Regions from separate parts of the Streptomyces lunaelactis genome, predicted to be linked through region 2. Evidence: predicted binding sites of a transcription regulator. Region 2 holds the regulator's gene; each other region holds the start of a gene.

What was found. The regulator HrcA, encoded in region 2, represses chaperone genes, less so after heat shock. The targets are predictions, from matches to a motif close to TTNGCACTCNGNNNNNCNGAGTGCNAA.
Region 1: the regulator HrcA is predicted to act here: its motif matches at 3,286-3,312, upstream of groES (co-chaperone GroES).
Region 3: the regulator HrcA is predicted to act here: its motif matches at 3,225-3,251, upstream of groL (chaperonin GroEL).

What each region holds. Positions count from the first base shown of each region.
Region 1 is NZ_CP026304.1:5,215,593-5,221,856, forward strand. It holds gene SLUN_RS24215 (hypothetical protein) at 1-280, shown strand, start outside; gene SLUN_RS24220 (THUMP-like domain-containing protein) at 346-1,524, opposite strand; gene SLUN_RS24225 (polysaccharide deacetylase family protein) at 1,607-2,542, shown strand; gene SLUN_RS24230 (polysaccharide deacetylase family protein) at 2,539-3,204, shown strand; gene groES (co-chaperone GroES) at 3,459-3,767, shown strand; gene groL (chaperonin GroEL) at 3,901-5,523, shown strand; gene SLUN_RS24245 (ester cyclase) at 5,648-6,264, opposite strand, start outside.
Region 2 is NZ_CP026304.1:2,834,609-2,840,872, forward strand. It holds gene SLUN_RS12870 (S41 family peptidase) at 1-71, opposite strand, end outside; gene SLUN_RS12875 (hypothetical protein) at 118-636, opposite strand; gene SLUN_RS12880 (hypothetical protein) at 721-1,095, shown strand; gene SLUN_RS12885 (16S rRNA (uracil(1498)-N(3))-methyltransferase) at 1,140-1,883, opposite strand; gene SLUN_RS12890 (nitronate monooxygenase) at 1,883-2,953, opposite strand; gene dnaJ (molecular chaperone DnaJ) at 3,110-4,243, opposite strand; gene hrcA (heat-inducible transcriptional repressor HrcA) at 4,244-5,266, opposite strand; gene SLUN_RS12905 (MBL fold metallo-hydrolase) at 5,445-6,176, shown strand; gene SLUN_RS12910 (DUF3097 domain-containing protein) at 6,187-6,264, shown strand, end outside.
Region 3 is NZ_CP026304.1:3,958,341-3,964,604, forward strand. It holds gene SLUN_RS39480 (hypothetical protein) at 587-751, opposite strand; gene SLUN_RS17940 (peptidylprolyl isomerase) at 813-1,310, shown strand; gene groL (chaperonin GroEL) at 1,441-3,063, opposite strand; gene SLUN_RS17950 (cold-shock protein) at 3,391-3,594, opposite strand; gene SLUN_RS17955 (MoaD/ThiS family protein) at 4,004-4,279, opposite strand; gene thrC (threonine synthase) at 4,309-5,595, opposite strand; SAM riboswitch class I at 5,613-5,740, opposite strand; gene SLUN_RS17965 (glucosyl-3-phosphoglycerate synthase) at 5,885-6,264, shown strand, end outside.

The DNA of each region.
Region 1 (6,264 bases), 2.4 Mb from region 2:
GGACGCCCGCTTCGGCTCACCTGTGCTGAGCCTGATGTGGTTCATCCCGTCGTTCCTGCTCTGCGCGTCCGGCCTGTGGCTCTCCTTCGCTGTCCCGGCGGGCGCGAAGCCGGGCGAGGACACCGTTCCCGAGGTCATGATGCTGATGGGCCTGGGCTTCATCATGTGGCTCACGGGCCTGTTCGGCGCCGCCAAGGCGGTGAGCCACTACCGCTGGGCGGTCCGGCTGGTGGCTGCGCGCTCGGCGGCCGCGACGGCTGTTGGCGGCGCGCACCGCTGACCCGGGGGTGGTGTCATCCGATGTCCTGGCCGTCGACGAGCCGGCTCATTCCGGTGCCGGTGTGCTTACACCGGCCGCCCGATCAGCATCGTCGGAGCCCCCGCCACCCTCGTCAGGAACACCGTCGCCGCGTTCCGCCCCTTCGGCTTCACCTTGCGGCGCAGCTCCTCCGGCTCCACCGCCGAGCCGCGCTTCTTCACCGTGAGTACGCCGACCTCGCGTTCCCGTAGCAGCGCCTTCAACTTCTTCAGGCTGAAGGGAAGTTCATCGGTGATCTCATAGGCCGTGGCGTACGGCGTCGCCCGCAGTTCGTCCGCCGTGATGTACGCGATCGTCTCGTCGATCAGCCCGCCGTCCAGCTCCTCGGCGACCTCGGCGACCAGATGCGCGCGGATGACCGCGCCATCGGCCTCGTACAGGAAACGGCCGACCGCCCTGACCGCAGGGTCCGGCAGGCCGCGGCCGGTGAGTGTGCGCGGGCCTGGCAGGAGTGTCGCGCCGACCGTTCCCGGGCTCGTGCCGAACCAGAGCACCGCTTCCTTCACATCGCCGCCGTCCGAGATCCACTCCGCTTCGGCCTCGGCCGGGACGATCTCGTGCGGGATGCCCGGGGCGATCTTGAGGGCCGCGTGCGGGCGGGTGCGGGCCGCGGCGATCGCCCAGGACAGGGACGGGGAGTACGCCTCCGGGTCGAAGATCCTGCCCCGTCCGCCCCGCCGGGCCGGGTCCACGAACACCGCGTCGTGCGCGGCCGTGTCGATCTCCGTCACATCCGCGCAGCGGACCTCGATCAGGTCGGCCAGGCCCAGCGCATCCGCGTTCGCGTGTGCGACCTCCGCCGTCTGAGGGTCCCGGTCCACGGCCAGTACCTGGATGCCGGCCCGGGCGAGCGCGATCGCGTCGCCGCCGATGCCGCTGCAGAGGTCCGCCACGCTGCGCACGCCCAGCGCCGCGAAGCGCTCGGCGCGGTAGGCCGCGACGGAGCGGCGGGTCGCCTGCTCGACGCCGTTCGGCGTGAAGTACATCCGGTACGCGTCGTCCGCGCCGAACTTCGCCACCGCCCGCTGCCGCAGCCTCGCCTGCGCGAGTGCCGCCGTGACCAGGGCCGCCGGGTGCTCGCGGCGCAGCCGGGAGGCCACCGCCAGCTCCTGGGCGGGGTCGTAGTCCCGCAGGGTGGCGAGCAGGGCCTGGCCCTCATCGGTGAGCAGCGTCGAGAAGGGAACGAGATCGGTCACCCGGCCCATTGTGGGCCAGGTGGGGGATGGTGCGCGTCCGGTCGCGGTGTCGGCCCGCCGTGCGGGCTCCGCGCTGACAGGATGCGGCGCCATGCAGCTAGTACGACAAAAAGACAAAACCAGAGCACATCGGGGCCATGTGGTCCTGATCGCGCTCCTGGTCGCCGCGCTCGGTTCCGGCTGCGCGGCCGGAACCTCGGGCGGTTCGGGCAGTTCGGGCGGCGCCGAACCCGCACCGGGTCAGCAGGCGAAGGAGCAGGCCGGCCCGGCCGGCGCGCTCTCCGGGTACGTGGCGAGGGTGAAGCGCGCCCAGGCGGAGCGTGCCGTCGCCGCCAAGAAGTGGGGCCTGGCGAAGACCCCGCTGGCCGCGCCCCAGCCGCCCGCCGTCAAGCCGAAGCTCACCACCCGCAAGGGCTTCGAGGCCGAGGGCGGCGAATCCCTGCCGCCCGTCTTCACCACCGTGCCGACCCGCGACAAGGTCGTCTTCCTGACGATCGACGACGGTGCGGAGAAGGACCCCGCACTGCTGCGGATGATGAGCGAGTTGAAGATCCCGTACAGCGCCTTCCTCAGCGACTACGTGATCAACGACAACTACGACTACTTCGAGCAGATGCAGGACCGCGGCGTCTCGCTGTACAACCACACCCTCAACCACCGCTATCTGCCCGGGCTTTCGTACGCCGAGCAGAAGCATGAGATCTGCGGCCAGCAGACCAGGCTCGAGAAGCGGTACGGGACGCGGCCGAGGCTCTTCCGGCCGCCGTACGGCAACTACAACAAGAACACGCTGCGCATCGCCCGGTCGTGCGGTGTCAAGGCCGTGCCCCTGTGGGCGTCCGAGGCGTTTCCCGATCACATGGAGTGGCGGGAGTGGGACCGGGATCTGCACCCCGGCGACATCATCCTCACCCACTTCAGGGGCCGCAAGCACTGGAAGGGCAGCATGCCCGACATGATCCGGCAGGTCATGAAGACGGTCACCGGCAAGGGCTACGCCGTGGCGAAGCTGGAGGACTACGTATGAGCGGCGCGCACCGGCTGCTGGCCGGGCTGCTGGCGGCCGGTGCGCTTCTCGCCTCGGGGCTCGTGTCGGGGTGCGCGCAGTCGGTGGACCCGATCGAGCGGCTCGGACGGAAGGCCGCGCGGCAGGTCACCCCGGGCGCGGGGGCGCCGGGGCCCGCCGCCCGCAAGCGATGGGGTCTCGCGGGGCCGCTCGCCACCGCGCCGAAGCCGCCGGCGCACAGACCCTCGATGCCGTACGTGGTGAACCGGGTGCCGACCCGTCAGAAGGTCGTCTTCCTCGCCTTCGACGACGGCGCGGAGCGCGACAGGGAGTTCCTGCGGATGACCGGCGATCTGAAGCTGCCGGTCAGCATGGTCCGTACGGCAGGCCGAACCGATCTGCGCGCCCTCTCGTACGAGGGGCAGCGCGCCGAGATCTGCGGCCGGCCCCGCGGGCACACATGGCCGCACTTCCGCCCGCCGGGCGGCGCGTACAACGCGGACACGCTGCGGGCGGCGGCCGACTGCGGGGTCCGCGCGGTGGTGCTGGGGCGGGAGTACGCGGAGGGCGAACGGCTGCGTCCGGGTGACATCGTGCTCGCGCGCAGGGAGACGACGGCACGGCTGCTGCACCGTATCCAGGAGCAGGGGTACGCGGTGGCCCGCCTGGAGGATTACGTCTGACCGGGCTTTTGCGGCGTACGGAACCCGGGGCGCTCGCGCCGCGTTCTCATGCCGGGACCGGAGCGGCGACGCACCGCCGGATTGGCACTCCGCTTGACCGAGTGCTAATCGCAGTCATAGTCTCAGGTCTGGCACTCCCCACTGGAGAGTGCCAACATGGCGACGGGCAGATCCGGCACCCGCGACGACGGATCCACCTGGTCGCCACCTCAGACAGTTCACCCCGTGAGATCTCCGAAGGGGGAGGTCGGATCGTGACGACCGCCAGCTCCAAGGTTGCCATCAAGCCGCTCGAGGACCGCATTGTGGTCCAGCCGCTCGACGCCGAGCAGACCACGGCCTCTGGCCTGGTCATCCCGGACACCGCGAAGGAGAAGCCCCAGGAGGGCGTCGTCCTTGCCGTGGGTCCGGGTCGCTTCGAGAACGGCGAGCGGCTTCCGCTCGACGTTCAGACCGGCGACGTCGTGCTGTACAGCAAGTACGGCGGCACCGAAGTCAAGTACAACGGCGAGGAGTACCTCGTCCTCTCGGCTCGCGACGTTCTCGCGATCGTCGAGAAGTAGGTCGGGGGTCTGGGGGGTCCCCTCCCAGAAGACTCCGCACCCATAGTTCGCATTGATCTGCGCCCCTGGCCCCCGCGACATATGTAGCCGGGTGCCCAGGGGCGCAGTTCGTTTGAGAGGACAGAGAAGCTCCATGGCGAAGATCCTGAAGTTCGACGAGGACGCCCGTCGCGCCCTCGAGCGCGGCGTCAACAAGCTTGCCGACACGGTCAAGGTGACGATCGGCCCCCGCGGCCGCAACGTCGTCATCGACAAGAAGTTCGGCGCCCCCACCATCACCAACGACGGTGTCACCATCGCCCGCGAGGTCGAGCTCGACGACCCGTACGAGAACCTGGGCGCCCAGCTGGTGAAGGAGGTGGCGACCAAGACCAACGACATCGCGGGTGACGGCACCACCACCGCCACCGTGCTGGCCCAGGCGCTGGTCCGCGAGGGCCTGCGCAACGTTGCCGCGGGTGCTTCCCCGGCCGCCCTGAAGAAGGGCATCGACGCCGCGGTCAAGGCTGTGTCCGAGGAGCTCCTCGCGACCGCCCGCCCGATCGAGGACAAGGCCGACATCGCCGCCGTGGCCGCGCTCTCCGCGCAGGACCAGCAGGTCGGCGAGCTCATCGCCGAGGCGATGGACAAGGTCGGCAAGGACGGTGTCATCACTGTCGAGGAGTCCAACACCTTCGGCCTGGAGCTCGACTTCACCGAGGGCATGGCCTTCGACAAGGGCTACCTGTCCCCGTACATGGTGACCGACCAGGAGCGTATGGAGGCCGTCCTCGACGACCCGTACATCCTGATCCACCAGGGCAAGATCGCCTCCATCCAGGACCTGCTCCCGCTGCTGGAGAAGGTCATCCAGGCGGGTGGCTCCAAGCCGCTGCTGATCATCGCCGAGGACGTCGAGGGCGAAGCCCTGTCGACCCTGGTCGTGAACAAGATCCGCGGCACCTTCAACGCGGTGGCCGTCAAGGCCCCCGGCTTCGGCGACCGCCGCAAGGCGATGCTCGGCGACATGGCCACCCTCACCGGTGCCACTGTCATCGCCGAGGAGGTCGGCCTCAAGCTCGACCAGTCCGGTCTGGACGTGCTGGGCACCGCCCGCCGCGTGACGATCTCCAAGGACGACACCACCATCGTCGACGGTGGCGGCAAGCACGAGGACGTCGTCGGCCGGATCAACCAGATCAAGGCCGAGATCGAGTCCACGGACTCCGACTGGGACCGCGAGAAGCTCCAGGAGCGCCTCGCGAAGCTGGCCGGCGGCGTGTGCGTGATCAAGGTCGGCGCCGCCACCGAGGTGGAGCTGAAGGAGAAGAAGCACCGTCTGGAGGACGCCATCTCCGCGACCCGCGCCGCGGTCGAGGAGGGCATCGTCTCCGGTGGTGGCTCCGCGCTGGTCCACGCCGCGAAGGTGCTCGAGGGCGGTCTCGACAAGACCGGCGACGAGGCCACCGGTGTCGCGGTCGTCCGCCGCGCCGTGGTCGAGCCGCTGCGCTGGATCGCCGAGAACGCCGGCCTCGAGGGCTACGTCATCACCGCCAAGGTGGCGGAGCTGGACGCGGGCCAGGGCTTCAACGCCGCGACCGGCGAGTACGGCGACCTGGTGAAGGCCGGCGTCATCGACCCGGTCAAGGTCACGCGCTCCGCTCTGGAGAACGCCGCGTCCATCGCCTCCCTGCTGCTCACGACCGAGACCCTGGTCGTCGAGAAGCCGGCGGACGATGAGTCCGAGGCGGGTCACGGTCACGGGCACAGCCACTGACCTTCTGCGACGTGTGAAGCCCCCGTTCCCGCTGCTCAGCGGTGGGAACGGGGGCTTTTCACGTTCTTCGGGTGAGCCGCGGGCGTGGCCTCGGCCGATCGCCGGCCTCACCCGATCGCGGAGCTCAGCCGATCGCGCCGAGCTGCCGCATCAGGCCCATGAGGTCCTCGTGCCACCAGCCCTCCTGGATCTTGTCGTCCTTGAACCGGAAGATCGTGGTGCCGGTCATGGTGCACTGCCTGCCCGTGGGCGCGATGCCCATGAAGTCGCCCTTGTGGGTGCCGGTCCAGGTCCACAGCGTCGCGACGTCGTCGCCCTGACAGATCTGCCTGTCCAGGTTGAACGTGAAGTCGAAGGCTGCGCGCCAGCTGCTGACATCGCTCCGGATGCCGTCGGATCCGACCACGGTCTTCGCTTCCTTCGCGATGTCGTGGTCGGCGTAGTCGGCCGCGAACACCTCGTCGATGGCGTCGAGGTTGCCCCCGACGGCGATCTCGTGGAAGAACCGGCGGGAAGTTGCTTCGTTCAACTGTTCGTCGCGGACCACATCGAGGTCGGTGAAGGTGGGCATCCCGTCGCAGAGCGCCACCATTTCCTGGAAGATCCGGTCGGTCTCCGGCAGCTTGGAGTTCTTCATCGCCTCTTCGTACGACGGGAATTCGACGATCTCGACGAGGTGGGACCCGTCGGAGCGGTCCTTGCCGATGAGGCTGTGGGTGGCGGTGCGCTTGCCCTTGGTCT
Region 2 (6,264 bases):
TCGTCCTCTGCGGTGAAGGCGATCAACTCGCCGTGGACATGCGGATACCGGAGGTAGGCAGGGTGCGTCACACCGTCACCCTAGGCAGGTGGCCGCTGCCCGGTCACGCCTTTGGGATCACTTGGCCTGGTCCGGTGTCGCGGTCACGGTGACCGTGACGGTGACGGTCGGCTCCGGCGGCTCGCCGGGCCGGTGGGTGGCGGGCGGGGTGCGGGCCGGCGTACGGGTCGGTGTACCGGCGCAGTTGCCGAGCATCGTGGCCTCGAAGACGACCTTGCCGTTGACCTTGGCGATGAGGTCGCCGCGTACGCACGTCCCGGAGCGCTCCTCGGTCACCTTGCCCTTGAGCGTGATGTCCTGGCCGGTTTTGGTGTCGCCCGTGCAGTCGACGGTGGCCACGCTCCGCGCGGAGGGCGACGCGGAGGCCTTGCCGCTGCGCATGTTCGCGGTGCAGGTGAGCCACCCCACGTCGAAGCCCAGGCGTTCGAGTGTGCGGGTCCCTGTCTTGTCGGTGGTGACCGCCACGGCGATGGAACTCAGTCCGCCGGTCGTCGGCTCACAGGCCGCGATGCCCACAACTGCCGCCCCGGCGGCGCCGGTTGCGGCCAGGATGCGCCGGTGAAGTATTCGTCTCATGCCCCGCATGGAGGGCAGACTGTCACCGACTCCCCGGATGTAAAAGAGTGGTTGCGGCCACCTTTTCCCCCGTACGGTCATGGAATGGCCAGGAAGCTGATCAGGGCGCGGCGTCTCGTCGTCGACGAGGACACCGTCTACATGTGGTCGGTACGCCATAAGCACACCCCTGGCGCGGCGGGTGCCCGCGACTGCCGCACCACGCTCTCGCTGCGGCGCGAGGGGACGACGGCGCGTCTGGAGATCGTCTTCCGGCAGCTCCCCGGCCGGATCGTCTCCGGCGGTTACTGGCATTCGGGCGCGGTGGGCGACACCGGGCAGAACTCGCTGAACCTGCACGAGCCGGGGGCGGCGCGCCGCCTGCTCGACGAGGCACGGGAGCGGGGGCTGCTGCCGGCCGCCGCCGGGACTACGGAGGTCGACGGCTGGCCGCTGTTCGACGCGGTGGCGACGGGCTGAGCGACGCGTCGTGTGACTGGTTGAGCGACTCGTTGAGCGACTCGTCAGGACCAGCGGCCGGTGCGGCCGAGCAGCAGCGCGGCGGCGGCCGTCCCGGCGGTCGACGTACGCAGCACGCTCCGCCCGAGCCGGTAGGGCTTCGCGCCCGCCTCGGCGAAGGCTGCCAACTCCTCCGGCGACACGCCCCCTTCGGGCCCCACGACCAGCACGATCGAACCCTCGGCGGGCAGTTCGGCGGTGGCCAGCGGCTCGGCGCCCTCCTCGTGCAGCACCGCCGCGAAGTCGGCTTCGGCCAGAAGTGACGCAACCTGCTTGGTCGTTGCCGCGTCCGCGACCTCCGGGAAGCGGAGCCTGCGCGACTGCTTGCCCGCCTCGCGCGCGGTGGCCCGCCATTTGGCGAGGGCCTTGGCGCCCCGTTCGCCCTTCCACTGCGTGATGCAGCGGGCGGCGGCCCAGGGCACGACCGCGTCCACGCCGGTCTCCGTCATGGTCTCGACGGCGAGTTCGCCGCGGTCGCCCTTGGGGAGGGCCTGGACGACGGTGATACGGGGCGTGGGCTCGGGTTCCGTGGGGAACTCGGACGGCTCGACGATCAGCCGGTCCTTGCCCTCCGTCCGCAGAACGACACCGGCCGCCCCGCGCCCGCGCCCGTCCGTCAGCACGACGTCCTCACCGGACTGCAGCCTGCGCACGGAGACGGCATGCCGCCCCTCCGGCCCGTCCAGGGTGAGTACGGCGCCGGGCCCGACGCCCTCCAGGGAGTCGACGACGAATACGGGCGCGGTCATCAGGAACCGCCCAGCGCCAGCGCGGCCCGCGCGGAGTCCAGTTCGGCGACGAGGACCTCGACAAGCTGTCCCGCGGGCAGCTCGCGCGCCATCGTGTGGCCCTGTCCGGCCCACAGCGCCATGCCCTGGGGGTCGCCCGCCTTGGCGGCGGCCTTGCGCAGGCCGCTCGTCAGATGGTGCACCTGGGGGTAGGCGGCGGGGGCGTACGGTCCGTGCTCGCGCATGAAGCGGTTGACGAGGCCGCGGGCGGGGCGCCCGGAGAAAGCGCGGGTGAGTTCGGTGCGTACGAAGAGCGGGTTGGTCATGGCCTGCTTGTGCAGGGCGTTGGCACCTGACTCCGGACAGACCAGGAACGCGGTCCCGAGCTGCGCGGCGCCCGCGCCGGCCGCGAGCACGGCGGCGATCTGGCCGCCGCGCATCAGGCCGCCGGTGGCGATGACCGGCAGCCGCACGGCCTCGCGGACCAGCCCGATGAGCGAGAGCAGCCCGATCCCGGCCCCCTCGGAGGCCGGGTCGTCACGGTGGGTGCCCTGGTGCCCGCCGGCCTCGACTCCCTGTACGCACACGGCGTCGGCACCGGCCCACTGCGCGGCCTGCGCCTCCTCGGGCGTGGTGACCGTCACGACGGTGAAGGTGCCGGCCTTGGCGAAGGAGTCGAGCACATTGCGGCTCGGGCAGCCGAAGGTGAAGGAGACGACCGGCACGGGGTCGTCGAGGAGGATGGCGAGCTTGGCCTCGTAGCCGTCGTCGCGTCCGCTGTCGGGGTCGCCGAGGGGCGTCTCGTACCAGGTGGCCTCACCGGCGAGCTGATGCCGGTAGACACCGACGGCGGCGGGGTCGGCGGTGTTGGGCTGCGGCATGAAGAGATTGACGCCGAAGGGCTGTCCGGTGAGCCCGCGGATCTGTTTGACCTCCTGGTACATGCCGTCCGCGGTCTTGTACCCGGCGGCGAGGAAGCCGAGCCCACCGGCATCGGAAACGGCGGCGGCCAACTGGGGACAGGAGGCGCCGCCCGCCATGGGGGCCTGCACGATCGGATACCGGCAGAGATCGGTCAGTGCGGAGGACATGCAGGCATGGTGCCATGCCGCTGCCGCGCCACCGAATCGGGAGTTCCGGCCGGCAGATCAAGCCCCGCCGGCGATTGAGGCGCGGGGGTCCGGGGGGAGCCCCCGGAAACCAGGGGCAACCCGCACCCGGGCGCACCCCCGCGCCCACCCCAAGGGCTACCGCCCGTTGAACGCGTCCTTCAGGCGGGAGAACAGGCCCTGCTGCCCCGGCTGGAACTGGCCCAACGGCCTCTCCTCGCCGCGCAGCTTCGCAAGATCCCGCAGCAGCCGCTCCTGGTCCGCGTCCATCTTCGTCGGCGTCGTCACCTCGACGTGCACTATCAGGTCGCCGCGCCCGCCGCCCCGCAGATGCGTGATGCCGCGCCCGTGCAGCGGGATCGACTGGCCGGACTGCGTGCCCGGGCGGATGTCGATCTCCTCCACGCCGTCGAGCGTCTCCAGCGGGCACTTCGTGCCCAGCGCCGCCGCTGTCATCGGGATCGTCACCGTGCAGTGCAGATCGTCGCCGCGCCGCTGGAAGACCGCGTGCGGCAGCTCGTGGATCTCGACGTACAGATCACCCGCGGGTCCACCGCCCGGGCCGACCTCGCCCTCACCCGCGAGCTGGATGCGCGTGCCGTTGTCGACACCCGCCGGGATCTTCACGGTCAGCGTCCGGCGCGAGCGGATGCGGCCGTCGCCGGCGCACTCCGGGCACGGCGTCGGCACCACGGTGCCGAAGCCCTGGCACTGCGGGCACGGCCGCGACGTCATGACCTGCCCCAGGAAGGACCGCGTCACCTGCGAGACCTCACCCCGGCCCCGGCACATGTCGCACGTCTGCGCCGAGGTCCCCGGCGCGGCGCCCTCGCCCGAGCACGTCGTACAGACGACGGCCGTGTCGACCTGGATGTCCTTCGTCGTACCGAAGGCCGCCTCGTTGAGGTCGATCTCCAGGCGGATCATCGCGTCCTGGCCCCGTCGCGTTCGCGACCTGGGCCCGCGCTGCGACGCCGTACCGAAGAACGCGTCCATGATGTCGGAGAAGTTGCCGAAGCCACCGGCTCCGAAGCCGCCCGCCCCGCCGCCGGCCTGCGACAGCGGGTCCCCGCCGAGGTCGTAGACCTGCTTCTTCTGCGGGTCCGACAACACCTCGTACGCGGCGTTGATCTCCTTGAAGCGCTCCTGAGTCTTCGGGTCCGGATTCACATCCGGGTGAAGCTCGCGCGCCAAGCGCCGAAACGCCTTCTTGATCTCGTCCTGCGATGCGTCGCGGCGAACGCCGAGAACGGCGTAGTAGTCCGTGGCCACTTACGACTCCGCCAGGATCTGTCCGACGTAACGTGCCACTGCGCGTACCGCTCCCATCGTTCCGGGGTAGTCCATGCGGGTCGGTCCGACCACGCCGAGTTTCGCAACTGCCTCGTCGCCCGAACCGTAGCCGACCGCGACCACGGACGTGGAGTTGAGGCCCTCATGAGCGTTCTCATGACCGATACGTACGGTCATGCCCATGCCCGAGTCCTTCGCCTCGCCGAGCAGCTTGAGAAGCACCACATGCTCCTCGAGCGCCTCCAGCACCGGCCGGATGGTCAGCGGGAAGTCGTGCCCGAAGCGGGTCAGATTGGCGGTGCCGCCGATCACGAGCCGCTCCTCGGTCTCCTCGACCAGGGTCTCGAGCAGGGTCGCGAGCACCGTGGAGACGGTGCCGCGGTCCTCCGGCTCGAAGGAGTCGGGCAGGTCCTGCACCAGCTGCGGCACATCCGCGAAGCGGCGCCCCACGACCCGGCTGTTGAGCCGGGCCCGCAGGTCCGCCAGCGCTGTGTCGCCGAAGGGCGCGGGGCAGTCGATCATGCGCTGCTCGACCCGTCCGGTGTCCGTGATGAGCACGAGCATCAGACGGGCGGGAGCGAGTGAGAGGAGCTCCACATGCCGGACCGTGGACCGGGTCAGCGAGGGGTACTGGACGACGGCGACCTGCCGGGTCAGCTGCGCCAGCAGCCGGACCGTACGCCCCACGACGTCATCCAGATCCACCGCTCCGTCCAGGAAGTTCTGGATGGCGCGGCGCTCGGGCGACGACAGGGGCTTGACGCCCGCCAGCTTGTCGACGAAGAGCCGGTAGCCCTTGTCGGTGGGGATCCGCCCGGCACTCGTATGAGGCTGGGCGATGAATCCTTCCTCCTCCAGCACGGCCATGTCGTTACGGATGGTGGCCGGGGAGACACCGAGCTTGTGCCGCTCGGTGAGGGCCTTGGAGCCGACGGGCTCCTCGGTGCCGACGTAGTCCTGGACGATGGCGCGCAGCACTTCGAGTCTGCGTTCGCTGAGCATCGCGCACACCTCCAGCTGTGGTTCCCTCTGTGGTTCCTCGGGTGACTGCTTGGCACTCGAAACGTCGGAGTGCCAGCATTTCCCCTCGCCAGTGTACGGCCGTGGGGTACGCCCGTAGCAAGGGCGACCGGCCACGCTACCGCGAGACTCCGCTGGTCGTTGCCAGTAGCGTCACGGTATGGACGTCAGTTGGGAAGACTTCGGCTGGGAAAGGCTGGCCGACGGGGTGGGCCGCCGGCGGCTGCCTCTCTGGGACGCGACCGTTGGACTGATCGCCGGTGAGGACCGTGTCCTCATGTACGACACGGGCTCGACGCTCCGCGAGGGCGCCGAGCTCCGCGCCCAGGCGCAGGCGCTGATGGGCGGCCGCCGGGTGACGCATATCGCACTGAGCCACCCGCACTTCGACCATGTGCTGGGGACGGCTGCCTTCTCGGGGGCGGAGGTGTACGGCGCCGTCGGGGTGGACGAGCTGATGAGGCGGGAGCGGGACGAGATCCGCGGCTCGGCCGTACGGGAAGGGGTCACGGCGGACGATGCGGCGGAGGCGGCCGATCTGCTGGTGGCGCCGCACCATCTGGTCTGCGGGGAGTGGACGCTGGAGCTCGGCGGCCGCCAGGTGCTGCTGGCCAATGTGGGCCCCGGCCACTCGGGCCACGATCTGGCGCTGCTGGTGCCGGGCGGCGCGGACGAGCCGGAGGTGGTCTTCTGCGGCGATCTGGTGGAGGAGTCGGGTGAGCCTCAGGCGGGCCCGGACGCGATCCCGTCCCGCTGGCCGGCGGCGCTGGACCGGCTGCTCTCGCTGGGCGGGGAGGACGCGGTGTACGTGCCCGGGCACGGGGCGGTGGTCGACGCGGCGTTCGTACGCGCGCAGCGGGAAGCGTTGGCGGCGCGGTTCAGCGTGTCGTAGCGTCTGCCAAATGCGCAGCTACAGCCCGGATCTGACGCCTCCTTGGAAGAAGCAGCAGCCTGCTCCGGAGGTCCCCGCCGAGTCCGAC
Region 3 (6,264 bases), 1.1 Mb from region 2:
GGGCATCGGGACAGCCGGCGGGGCCCCGGGACCCCGCCAGAACAGATCCTGTACACGGATTCCGGTGGAGTCGGAATCCGTGTACAGGATCAGGTCCAGGGCCACCACACCCGGCCCCAACACCCCACTCGTCACATCCCCACCAGCGAGACGCTCCTCCCAGCCCTCATTCCCCACCGGCCCGACAGCCGCCGACAGCCCCTTCGCCGGGACCGGAGGGCTCCACCCGCCCACCGAAGCGAGGGTCTGAAGGCCAACTGCTCCCCGACGGACGGCCGCTAAGCCAGCCCGCGTCACCCCACTCCACTACCGCGCAGCCCCGCAGGGCGAACCGCGCCGCAGACGGCCACGGCGCCGCACCGCGCACAAACAGTGGACCGCCCCGCTCCCCCGGCCGCCCTCCCAAGGCCCCTTCAGCGGCGCAGGGACGGGAGTCAAGGGTGAAGCGCAGCGCAATCGGCGCAGCCGACGCGACGCAGGAGCGCCCTTGACACCCGGCCCGAAGCCGCAACCATCAAGACCCAGAGGGCGGCCCCACCAGAAGCCAACGCACCCGGCCCACCCCGTGGCATGCCCGCCGCGTCGTTCATCGCGACCGGGCGTCGAGCTCCGCCGGACTGTCGCCCGCTCCCAGACCCCGCTGCGTCGCCGTGCCCTCGCGACCGTAGGACTCCAGGAGGCGGAGATAGTCCTCGCTCCACAGGTGGGCGTGCACATCGGTCCGCATCATTTCCGGCTTCGGGCCCGACACGTGTGGTGTCCACCGGGACGCCCGTCGTGCCCGGGCGTAGCAGGGATGTCAGGATGGTCCTATGACCACCAAGATCTACTTCGACATCACCATCAACGACGCCCCCGCCGGGCGGATCAACTTCAACCTGTACGACGACGTCGTTCCCAAGACGGCGGAGAACTTCCGCGCGCTCGCCACCGGCGAGAAGGGCTTCGGCTTCGAGGGGTCCTCCTTCCACCGGGTCATCCCCGACTTCATGCTGCAGGGTGGCGACTTCACCCGGGGTGACGGCACGGGCGGCAAGAGCATCTACGGCGAGAAGTTCGCCGACGAGAACTTCAAGCTCACGCACAACCGGCCGGGCCTGCTCTCGATGGCCAACGCCGGCCCGAACACCAACGGCTCCCAGTTCTTCATCACCACCGTCCTGACCCCGTGGCTGGACGGCAAGCACGTCGTGTTCGGCGAGGTCGCCGACGACGACAGCATGGCGCTCGTCAAGAAGATCGAGGGCTACGGCTCGCAGAGCGGCCGCACCAAGGCCAAGATCACCATCTCCGGCTCCGGCGTCCTCTAGGACCTGAGGATCCCTAGGACCCGAGGACCCGAGGGTCCAAGGATCCGAGCGCGGAAACGCCCGAGGGCGGCACCCCCAGTGGGAGTGCCGCCCTCGGTCCGTACAGCGTGAACAGCCGATCCGTGAAGGATCAGAAGTCCATGTCACCGCCCGGCATACCGCCCGGAGCGGCGGCGCCCGCCTTCTCCGGCTTGTCGGCGATGACGGCCTCGGTGGTCAGGAACAGCGCCGCGATGGAGGCCGCGTTCTGCAGAGCAGAGCGGGTCACCTTCGCGGGGTCGATGATGCCCTCGGCGATCATGTCGACGTACTCGCCGGTCGCGGCGTTCAGGCCGTGGCCGACGGCCAGGTTGCGCACCTTCTCGACGACGACGCCACCCTCGAGACCACCGTTGACGGCGATCTGCTTGAGCGGAGCCTCCAGCGCGAGCTTGACGATCGCGGCACCGGTGGCCTCGTCGCCCGTGAGCTCGAGCTTCTCGAAGACCGAGGCAGCCTGGAGCAGAGCCACGCCACCACCGGCGACGATGCCCTCCTCGACGGCCGCCTTCGCGTTGCGAACAGCGTCCTCGATGCGGTGCTTGCGCTCCTTGAGCTCGACCTCGGTCGCGGCGCCGGCCTTGATGACGGCCACGCCGCCGGCCAGCTTCGCGAGGCGCTCCTGGAGCTTCTCGCGGTCGTAGTCCGAGTCGCTGTTCTCGATCTCGGCACGGATCTGGTTCACGCGACCGGCAACCTGGTCGCTCTCGCCGGAGCCGTCGACGATCGTGGTCTCGTCCTTGGTGATGACGACCTTGCGGGCGCGGCCCAGCAGGTCCAGGCCCGCGTTGTCGAGCTTGAGGCCGACCTCCTCGGAGATGACCGTGCCGCCCGTGAGGATGGCGATGTCGTTCAGCATCGCCTTGCGGCGGTCACCGAAGCCCGGAGCCTTGACGGCAACGGACTTGAAGGTGCCACGGATCTTGTTGACGACCAGGGTCGACAGGGCCTCGCCCTCGACGTCCTCGGCGATGATCAGCAGGGGCTTGCCCGACTGCATGACCTTCTCCAGCAGCGGAAGGAGGTCCTTCACGTTGCTGACCTTGGAGTTGACGATCAGGATGTACGGGTCGTCGAGCGACGCCTCCATACGCTCCATGTCGGTGGCGAAGTACGCCGAGATGTAGCCCTTGTCGAAGCGCATGCCCTCGGTGAGCTCGAGCTCCAGACCGAAGGTCTGGGACTCCTCGACGGTGATGACGCCTTCCTTGCCGACCTTGTCCATGGCCTCGGCGATGAGCTCGCCGATCTGGGTGTCGGCGGCGGAGATGGAGGCCGTCGAAGCGATCTGCTCCTTGGTCTCCACGTCCTTGGCCTGCTCCAGCAGCGCACCGGAGACGGCCTCGACGGCCTTCTCGATGCCGCGCTTGAGGGCCATCGGGTTGGCGCCGGCGGCTACGTTGCGCAGGCCCTCGCGGACCAGCGCCTGCGCCAGGACGGTCGCGGTGGTCGTACCGTCACCGGCGACGTCGTCCGTCTTCTTGGCGACTTCCTTGACCAGCTCGGCGCCGATCTTCTCGTACGGGTCCTCGAGCTCGATCTCCTTGGCGATGGAAACACCATCGTTGGTGATCGTGGGGGCGCCCCACTTCTTCTCGAGGACGACGTTGCGGCCCTTGGGGCCAAGGGTGACCTTGACGGCGTCGGCGAGCTGGTTCATCCCGCGCTCGAGACCGCGCCGTGCCTCCTCGTCGAACGCGATGATCTTGGCCATGTGAAGTGGTCCTCCCGGACTGGGGTGGATTCTCCGGACCGCGCTGGCGCCCGCGACGGACGGCCTGAGGGCCGTGCGGTTCCTTGCCCCGCCGACCCTTCGGGCCTCACCGACCCGGTCCTAAGTTGTCACTCTCACCTGGAGAGTGCTAACGCCAATGATTAGCACTCGCCCTAGGAGAGTGCAAGCGGCCCTGACGGATCGAAGAGGGACAGGCGGACACACGCGGACACACGCACGGGCACGGGCACACGCACGAGGGGCCCGCATCCCTGGTGGGATGCGGGCCCCTCGGCGTGAGTGCGTCGGTGGCCGGTCGCGCCGAGATCAGACGGCGAGCTTGACCATGTCCGCCTGCGGACCCTTCTGGCCCTGCGAGATCTCGAATTCGACTCGCTGACCCTCTTCAAGGGTGCGGTACCCGTCCATCTGGATCGCGCTGTAGTGGACGAAAACATCCGCACCACCGTCGACCGCGATGAAGCCGTACCCCTTCTCCGCGTTGAACCACTTGACGGTGCCCTGAGCCATGCCTAACTCCCCTATTACTGGCCCCTGCACAGGACCGCACTTCGCGGACCCGGGTCAGAACTCACCACCCGACAGGAGGGGGTGTGCGCCGGAACGCGTCGACCGCGGCTGAATGTATCTGCCCAACTGCCCTCTGCAACAGGTCAATTGGACGAGAATTCTGAGCACGACCGAACGGATAATTGACCAGAATTCAAAGTATTCCGGGGCAAGTCGGGCCCGGCAAATGACGCCTATGAGGCAATTCGATCGAACACTTTGGCTGCTTCTTATCGCGCACGGGCGCATTCTCATATGCGGGCGGCACAAGCAGCGGAGGGGGCTTCCCCAACTGTACCGCGCTCAACCCTGCAGAATTGCCCCCTCCGCTTCTCTCGCGGAGGGGGCAATAGGCGTAACTCTGCGTGGCTCAGCCGCCGGCGACGGCGGGAATGATCGAAACTCCGGCACCGTCCGGGGTCGCCGTCTGAAGGCCCTGCTCGAACCGGACATCGTCGTCATTCACGTACACGTTCACAAAGCGGCGCAGCTTGCCCTGGTCGTCCAGGACGCGGGCGGCGATGCCCGTGTGGTTCTTCTCCAGGTCGGCGATGACCTCGGAGAGCGTCGCGCCCTCCGCCGGGACCTCGGCCTGACCGCCCGTGTACGTACGGAGAATGGTGGGGATGCGGACCTTGACGCTCATGCTGCGTGCCTTCCTTGAGTCTCGGGTGGTCAGCCGGCGAGGCCGGCGGCGCGGAACGCGTCCACGCTCGGGCGGATCGTCGCGGTCAGGCCGGTCGTCGGCGCCACCGCGTCGAGCGTCTTGAGCCCGTCGCCGGTGTTGAGGACGACCGTGGTGAGCGACGGGTCCAGCACGCCCGCCTCGATCAGCTTCTTCGTCACGCCGACGGTCACACCACCCGCGGTCTCCGCGAAGATGCCCTCGGTGCGGGCCAGCAGCTTGATCGCGTCGACGACCTGCTCGTCGTTGACGTCCTCGACCGCACCGCCCGTGCGGCGCGCGATGTCCAGCACGTACGGGCCGTCGGCCGGGTTGCCGATGGCCAGCGACTTGGCGATGGTGTTCGGCTTCTGGGGGCGTACGACGTCGTGCCCGGCCTTGAAGGCCGTCGACACCGGCGAGCAGCCCTCCGCCTGGGCGCCGAAGATCTTGTACGGCTTGTCCTCGACCAGACCGAGCTTGATCAGCTCCTGCAGACCCTTGTCGATCTTCGTGAGCTGCGAGCCCGAGGCGATCGGGATCACGATCTGGTCGGGCAGCCGCCAGCCGAGCTGCTCGCAGATCTCGTACGCCAGCGTCTTGGAGCCCTCGCCGTAGTACGGGCGGAGGTTGACGTTGACGAAGCCCCAGCCCTCGCCCACCGGGTCGCCGATGAGCTCGGAGCAGAAGCGGTTCACATCGTCGTAGTTGCCCTCGATGCCGACGAGCTCGCCGCCGTACACCGCGGCCATGACGACCTTGCCCTGCTCCAGGTCGTGCGGGATGAACACGCAGGAGCGGAAGCCGGCCCGGGCAGCGGCCGCGCCCACGGCGCCGGCGAGGTTGCCGGTGGAGGAGCACGAGAGCGTCGTGAAGCCGAAGGCGCGCGCGGCCTCCACGGCGATGGCGACGACACGGTCCTTGAAGGAGTGCGTCGGGTTGCCGGAGTCGTCCTTGATGAACAGGCCGCCGGTGACGCCCAGCTCACGGGCGAGATTGTCGGCCTGGACGAGCTTGGTGAAGCCGGGGTTGATGTTCGGCTTCTCGGCCACGTCGGCGGGGACGGGCAGCAGCGGGGCGTACCGCCAGATGTTGTTCGGACCCGCTTCGATCCGCTTCTTCAGCGCCTCGGGGTCGCCGCTCGGCAGGTCGTACGCGACCTCGAGCGGCCCGAAACACAGGGCACAGGCGAAGATCGGGCCGAGTTCGAAACGCTCTCCGCACTCGCGGCACGAGAGCGCCGCGGCGGGACCCAGGTTCACGGGGGTGGTGGTGCTCGAAACAGTCTGCACAGCCATGGTGGCGAGGCCCTTTCTCCTCATCTTCCCCGTGGCGCATTTCGCCACGAGACGGAATTGGCACCTTCCCCACCGTGACCTCGCGGTCGGCGGGAGGGTTGCCGGGACTTCAACGGGCCGTTCCCTCTGTCCCTCTGGATGAGCGCTATTCGGTTATCAGCGTGAGGACCCCCGACATGCGACGGTCATCCGCGTTGTTCAAGACTGTAACCGAAGGCCCGGACGCTTGAGATAGTCGTCCGAACCGCGAGATGGATCACAAGATCCGGATGTCAAGGGAGACGCGCACGTGCTGGAAGAGGTGGAGCGCTGGCTGACCAGGCGTTCCTGGTCCGCGGCCGACCGCCCGCTCGACCGGCTGGTGGCCGCCAAGCGCGGTACGACCATCAGCGTCGTCCTGCCCGCGCTCGACGAGGAGTCGACCGTCGGCGATATCGTCACGGTGATCCGGCGCGAGCTGATGGAGGCCGTGCCCCTCGTCGACGAGCTGGTCGTCGTCGACTCGGGCTCGACCGACCGTACGCCGGAGGTCGCCGCGGCTGCCGGTGCGCGGGTGGTGCACCGGGACGCGATCCTGCCCCGGATACCCGCCGTGCCCGGCAAGGGCGAGGTGCTGTGGCGGTCGCTGATGGTGACGAGCGGCGACATCGTCTGCTTCATCGACGCGGA